One region of the Marivita sp. S0852 genome, then DNA from elsewhere that is predicted to be linked to it. Evidence: riboswitches for the same ligand, from Rfam matches in the RefSeq annotation. Region 1 holds a riboswitch; the other holds the start of a gene.
What was found. Region 1 has a riboswitch for thiamine pyrophosphate ahead of ACG74X_RS12970 (thiamine ABC transporter substrate binding subunit). Riboswitches for the same ligand answer to the same signal wherever they lie in the genome.
Positions count from the first base shown of each region.

Region 1 (3,404 bases):
CGGGCTGCAAATGCTGGTGGGCAGTGCCGTTCTCTGGCCCGCAGCACTGCTTATGGAGACTTTTGCCGTCACATGGTCGCCCAAACTTGTGCTGGCCTTTGTCTACACGACGCTGGTGCCCGGTCTGGCGGCAACGCTGGTCTGGTTTTGGCTGGTGAACCGGATCGGTGCCGTCAAGGCCGCCACATTCCATTTCCTCAACCCGTTTCTTGGCGTCGCCATCGCGGCGGTCGTGCTGTCTGAGACGCTCGGCCTGTCGGACATCATAGGTGTGGTGATCATCACGATGGGTATTCTGGCGGTGCAACTGTCCCGTCAGGGGTTACATCGGCACTAGGGCGGGTTTCCCGCGCGTGTCACCAGCAAGAGAGTTATGGCGTAAAGCGCCTACCCGATTGGTCCCCGGTTTTCACCAATCTGACCGCGGTGCAGCAACATATGGTCAAGAATGACGCAGGCCATCATCGCCTCGCCCACAGGCACGGCGCGGATGCCCACGCAGGGGTCATGGCGCCCTTTGGTGATGATTTCGGTCTCTTCACCGGATTTGGTGATGGTGCGCCGGGTGGTCAGGATGGAAGAGGTCGGTTTTACCGCAAAACGTACCACGATGTCCTGGCCGGTCGAGATCCCCCCAAGGACACCGCCTGCGTGGTTCGAACTGTATTCCGGCCCGTCTGGCCCTGTAAAAATCTCGTCCGCATTGGCGGTCCCGGTCAAGGTGGCTGAGGCCATGCCTTCGCCGATCTCGACACCTTTGACGGCGTTGATGCTCATCATGGCCGCCGCAAGATCGGTGTCGATCTTGCCATAGATCGGCGCGCCTAAACCTGCGGGTACGCCGCGCGCCACCACTTCGATGATGGCCCCCACGCTTTCGCCGGATTTGCGTAGCCCATCCAGATAGGTGGCCCAATCCGATGCCGCCTGCGCGTCGGGCACCCAGAACGGATTGTTGCCGATCTCGTCCCAGTCGAACCGATCCCGATCAATTGCGTGCGGCCCCATCTGGGTCATGTAGCCGGTGATCTGCACCTCGGGCAACAGGGCCTTGATCGCCTCGCGCGCAAGGCCACCCGCCGCCACCCGCGCCGCCGTTTCGCGCGCCGAGGACCGTCCGCCACCGCGATAGTCGCGAATGCCGTATTTCTGCCAATAGGTAATATCGGCATGGCCGGGGCGGAATTTCTCCATGATGTCCGAGTAATCCTTGGACCGCTGATCGGTATTTTCGATCATCAACTGCACCGGCGTGCCGGTTGTCTGGCCCTCGAACACGCCGGAGAGGATTTTTACCTCATCCGCCTCGCGCCGCTGCGTGGTGTATTTGTTCTGTCCTGGTTTGCGCTTGTCCAGCCAGTGCTGAATCATCCTGGCATCAATCGGCACACCCGGCGGGCAGCCGTCTACGGTCGCGCCAAGGGCTGGCCCATGGCTTTCACCCCAGGTGGTGACACGGAAAAGATGTCCAAAACTGTTCAGGCTCATACACAGGCTCCTTGACTGACCTGTGTCCTAGGGCAGGGGGCGTTTGGCCTCAAGATGTTTCGAATGAGCTGTGCTCATCCGACAGGTTGGGGGACCAGTCCCCCAAACCCCCTGAGGTATTTCCGGCCCAAAGAAACTCCAGGCGGCAGGGGCTTGAAGCGGCGGTCATTGACGGCTACGACTTGGATCACCTCGGGGTGCCGATCCTGGCTGAGATGCATATGCGAACCCGTTGAACCTGAACCGGTTAACACCGGCGGAGGGAAGGTCCGGATAGTCTCCTGTCTTGCCCTCTCGCCGCAATATAGGAGGATGCCCATGAAGCCGGCCCTTGTTTTTGCTGCGGGATTTCTTGCGTCGACCACGTTTGTGGCGGCACAGGACACACCCGTTCTGACCGTGTATGCGGGGGATTACATTACCTCGGAATGGGGGCCTGGCCCCAGAATCGAAGAGATGTTCGAGGCGCAGTGCGCCTGTGATCTGCAGTTCAAGCCCGGTGATCTGTTGCCGCGTATTCTGCTTGAAGGCGAACAGACCGATGCGGATATCGTCTTTGGTCTGAACACTGACGTCACCAAACGCGCCCGCGAAACCGGGCTGTTTGCGCCGCATGGGCAGGATGTGTCGTCCCTGACCTTGCCGATCGACTGGACCGATGAGCTGTTTTTGCCGTTCAATTATGGGCACACCGCCTTTGTTTATAATGAAGAGCGGATTTCAGCGGTCCCGGACAGCTTTGATGCCCTGCTGAACGCGCCCGATGATCTTAGGATCGTCATTCAGGACCCACGGTCGTCGGTTTCGGGGCTCGCTTTGGTGCTATGGGTCAAGTCGATTTACGGCGATCAGGCGGAAGCGGCGTGGCAAAAGCTGGCACCCAAGGTGCTGACGGTGACCAAAGGCTGGTCCGAAAGCTATGGCCTGTTCACCGATGGTGAGGCCGACATGGTGCTGAGCTATACCACCTCACCCGCCTATCATATTATTGCCGAAGACGATCGCACCAAGAAGGCGGCGATTTTTCCCGAAGGACATTATTTCATGGTCGAAGTGTCGGCCAAGCTTGCAGGCAGCGATGTGCCGGAGCTTGCGGATCAATTCCTTGAATTTCAATTGTCAGAAGAGTTTCAGACGATGATCGCGACCGGCAATTGGTCGTTCCCGGCGAGACTTGACCGGGCGCAATGGCCTGACGGGTTCAAGGAATTGACCCTGCCGGAAAAGGTGCTGTTTTATTCGGAGGATGAGGCCGCTGCGCTGCGGGATGAAGCGGTTGAGGAATGGCGGCGCGCCTTGTCTCAATAGTCGCCGCACTGACTGTGGCCGGGCTGGTGATTGGCCCGGTCCTAGCAGTCGGTCTGCGCGCAGAAGCCTTTTCAGGCTTTCGGGCCGCCGATTGGCAGGCTCTGAGGTTCACCCTTGTGCAGGCCACGCTGTCGGCGGTTCTGAGCGTCGGTTTCGCCATTCCATTGGCCCGGGCGCTGGCCCGACGGCAGTTTGCCGGGCGTGGGATGCTGGTGGCGTTATTGGGGGCACCTTTTATCCTGCCTGTGATTGTCGCGGTGCTGGGATTGGTGGCGGTGTTCGGACAATCCGGTTTGCTGAACCGGGTGCTGGCCCCGTTGGGAGTTCCAGAGCTGCAGATCTACGGATTGCACGGAGTTCTTCTGGCCCATGTCTTTTTCAATCTGCCCCTGGCGACGCGTCTGATTTTGCAAGCATGGCTTGCGGTTCCGGCGGAACAGTTTCGGCTGTCCGCAACGCTTGGCCTGGGCCGCCGCGCCATGTGGAACGCGATTGAATGGCCTTTGCTCAAACGCATCGTGCCGGGCGCACTGGCGGTGATTTTTGTCATCTGTCTGTCTTCGTTTGCCGTCGCGCTGACGCTTGGCGGCGGACCAAAAGCCACAACT
Region 1 is NZ_JBIQWA010000005.1:246,473-249,876, reverse strand. Features, by position in the region: gene ACG74X_RS12980 (DMT family transporter) at 1-337, shown strand, start outside; gene aroC (chorismate synthase) at 388-1,488, opposite strand; TPP riboswitch at 1,672-1,770, shown strand; gene ACG74X_RS12970 (thiamine ABC transporter substrate binding subunit) at 1,807-2,796, shown strand; gene ACG74X_RS12965 (thiamine/thiamine pyrophosphate ABC transporter permease ThiP) at 2,772-3,404, shown strand, end outside.

Region 2 (3,404 bases), on a different contig from region 1:
CGCAGTCAGGGCAGTCATGGCAAACGCACCATTGGCCGAGATCGCCTTCAGGTCTGCCTGAATCCCGGCACCGCCTGACGGGTCCGATCCGGCTATGCTTAGAACATTCGGTATCATATCAGCTCTCATTTGTGGAAAAGGCGCGGGCGGCGGCGGTGATGTCGGGTTGGCCGCAAATCGCCGAAACAACGGCCAGCCCATCTGCTCCGCTGTGTTGCACCCTGGATTGATGAGGTGCCTTCAAGCCGCCAATCGCGACGTTTGGCATTGATGACAGAGCGACCAGATGCGCCAGCCCGTCAAAGCCGATTGGCGCTTTGTGATCTGTTTTGGTTTCTGTTCCAAAAACCGGCCCAAGGCCAAGATAATCCACAATGGACGGGTCCGCGGCCGTGACGGACTGTTCGGTTTCGCAGGACAGGCCCAATATCTTGTCCGGCCCCAACCGCGCCCGCGCCTGTGCGGGTGTCATGTCGTCCTGGCCAATATGGGCACCATCCATATCGGCAAGGATTGCAGCCTCGACATCATCGTTGATCACCAAAGGCACGCCACTGCCGGATAGAACCTCGCCAAGCGCACGCGCCAGCGACACGCGCTCGGCTGTCGTGGCGGTCTTGTCGCGCAGTTGCACCATGCTCACGCCACCGGCAACGGCCTGCCGGACGGTTTCAACAACGCCGACAGAGCCGCAAAGCTGCGGATCGGTTACCAAATAGAGGCGGAGATTGCGGCGCAGGGACGTCATTCGTTCACCACCGCGTTCAAATCGTCGGGCTGTGTTGCCGCTAACGCGTCGATGAAGTGCATCTGAAAGCTGCCGGGGCCCTGCGCCTTGGCCGCTGCAGCGCTGCCTGCCACCTTGAAATGCGCCAATGCGCCCAACGCGGCATCGAACGGCGAACCAACCGCTGCATAGGCTCCCATCAGTGCGGATTGCGAACATCCAAGCGCCGTGACCAAAGGCATGATGTCAGAGCCGCCGGTGACATGCGCCGACCGTGTGCCATCGGTGACCAAATCCACCGGCCCGGTAACCGCAACAACGCTGTCAAATGTCTTGGCCAGGGTATGCGCGGCACCTTCGGCTGCCATGACGCTGTCGCCGCTGTCCGCGCCCTTGCCGGCTCCGGCCTGACCAGCAAGTGCAAGAATTTCCGAGGCATTTCCCCGGATTATGCTTGGACGCGAGGCCAGCAAATCCTGCGCAACGCTTTTGCGATAGCCACTGACGAAATGCGCAACCGGATCAAGCACCCATGGGATGCTGTGTGCGTTTGCTGTTTCGGCTGCCGAGGTCATGCTGCTGACCCAAGGGGCAGACAGTGTGCCAAGATTGATCATCAGCGCATTACAGATGGGTGTGAAATCTGAAATCTCTTCGGCCGCGTGAAGCATGGCAGGTGATGCACCCGCCGCCAGAACGACATTGGCCGATATGTTCATCGCCACATAATTTGTGATGCAATGCACCAAAGGGCTTTGGGCGCGCAACGGGGTCAGTAGGTCAGACAGGCTCATGGTGTCTCTTTCTCGTCAGGCGAAAAAAAGCACGCGTCCGCTGGTATTCAGTGACTGTGACCTCCCTCCGCCAGCATTATCTGGTTCAGGTTCAAAGGGTACGTCTCAGCTTTGCAGCGCCCCTGGTAACTGAATGAATAACCCAACTGCGCTGTTGCGTCAAACCGGTGCGAAGGGGGCGCGACACGAAATCCGAAACAGAGGTCCGACGTCGCATTTTGCCGGGTGAAACGCCCGAAAGCGCGGGCGTTTCAGTGTTTCTTGCAAGGCCCCTAAGAGGAAAAAGTTTTGACCTTGAGGAAAACCGATGTAACGTCGCGTCATAAAATTCAATTCACGCGGGCCGTTTTCAAGCCCGCTCATTCTTGGGAGGGACAGAAATTGACTGACAGTATGAGAGCCAGAATTGACCGGATGTTCAAAGGTGACGTGGTGTTTGCCAGCGCCTTTGTCGTGGGACTCTGGTGTATAATCATCTTCGTGTACGGCAGCATCAGACCGCATATGGGCGACAACGGAATTAGCACTGTTTTGCTTATTGCGGGCGGACTTGTGTTGCTGTTCAACACGGCCGCCATTGTCGCGATGGTCCGGCAATACTCCAACGAGAAAGATTTTATCTACGGATTGGACATTCGCCATCTTGATGAGATGCGCGAGATGAAAGGGAAGTGACCGGACAATGAGCAAGAAATATGAACCGCCAATCCAGAGCAGTGCCGGGCAGATCTTTGATTCTCTCTTTCTTCTCGCTTTGGTTTATGTCGCCCTTTTCATTCCGCTGATCCTTGGCCTGACCGGTGCCGGCGTGACAACCAACGTGCCAGACGAGGTGACGTGGGAAACGCTCGAACAGAATGAAGTGATGCAGACGCAGTGGGAAAAGCTAGGCTACACGCCGGAAACCGCCGCAGAACTGATCTCGACCAAGTTCGATTACAGCATTGATCCTTTCATGCTGATTGTGACCGGCATCGTGATTTTCGGATATTTCATCTTCATGGTGAAGGTATCCGAGAAGGAATATCGCCAGGTCATTCGTGAAAAATTCGACAGCTGAGTGCGACGGGAGACATAGAAAATGTGGGTATTAATTGAATATGCGGCCTGGGCCGCCTCTGCCGGTGTCTTGTTGTGGCTGGTGATGGACGCAGCGCGGGTGAACCGCGAATTTGATGAAGACACTCTGTTGTCCTCGAAAGAGGGTGTTGATGAATTGCTTGAGCATGGCGAGGTGCCTGAAGCACAGGAAGGGACCAAACTATGAGCGTTGAAGCAACAAACGCAGCCGCAAGCGCAAGCGCAGGCGAAGAACGCGTCGGCCTGCTTCGGGTCCTTGGCCCGGTCCATATCTGGGCTCTTGGGGTCGGTATCGTTCTGGTCGGCGAATTCATGGGCTGGAACTTTTCCGTGGGTAAAGGGGGTGCCTTTGGTGCGCTGATTGCGTGCTGGGTGATCGGCCTTTTGTACACCTGTGTGGCGATGATCGACTCGGAAGTGACATCGACAGTGGCCGCTGCTGGTGGCCAATACGCGCAGGCCAAACATATCATGGGTCCGCTGATGGCCTTCAATGTCGGGCTGTACCTTGTGATGGCCTACACCATGCTGGAAGCCGCAAACGCGATTGTGGTCGGAGACCTTTTGGTCATTCTGGCCGAACAAACCGGCTATGAAGGGCTTGATCCGCGTCCGTTCGTGCTTTTGATAATCTCGCTTCTTGCGCTGCTGAACTATCGCGGCGTGTTCATGACCCTGAGCCTGAACTTCGTGATCACTGCTGCGGCCTTTGTCTCGATCCTGATCCTGTTCATCGGCGTACAGCCCTGGAAGCCGGGTGCGATCCTTCAGCACCAGGGTTTGTTAACAGAGCTGCCCTACGG
Region 2 is NZ_JBIQWA010000001.1:195,659-199,062, reverse strand. Features, by position in the region: gene thiD (bifunctional hydroxymethylpyrimidine kinase/phosphomethylpyrimidine kinase) at 1-117, opposite strand, end outside; gene thiE (thiamine phosphate synthase) at 119-748, opposite strand; gene thiM (hydroxyethylthiazole kinase) at 745-1,521, opposite strand; TPP riboswitch at 1,567-1,655, opposite strand; gene ACG74X_RS00970 (hypothetical protein) at 1,903-2,196, shown strand; gene ACG74X_RS00965 (hypothetical protein) at 2,204-2,581, shown strand; gene ACG74X_RS00960 (hypothetical protein) at 2,603-2,788, shown strand; gene ACG74X_RS00955 (APC family permease) at 2,785-3,404, shown strand, end outside.
Region 2: another riboswitch for thiamine pyrophosphate. It lies ahead of thiM (hydroxyethylthiazole kinase); the one in region 1 lies ahead of ACG74X_RS12970 (thiamine ABC transporter substrate binding subunit).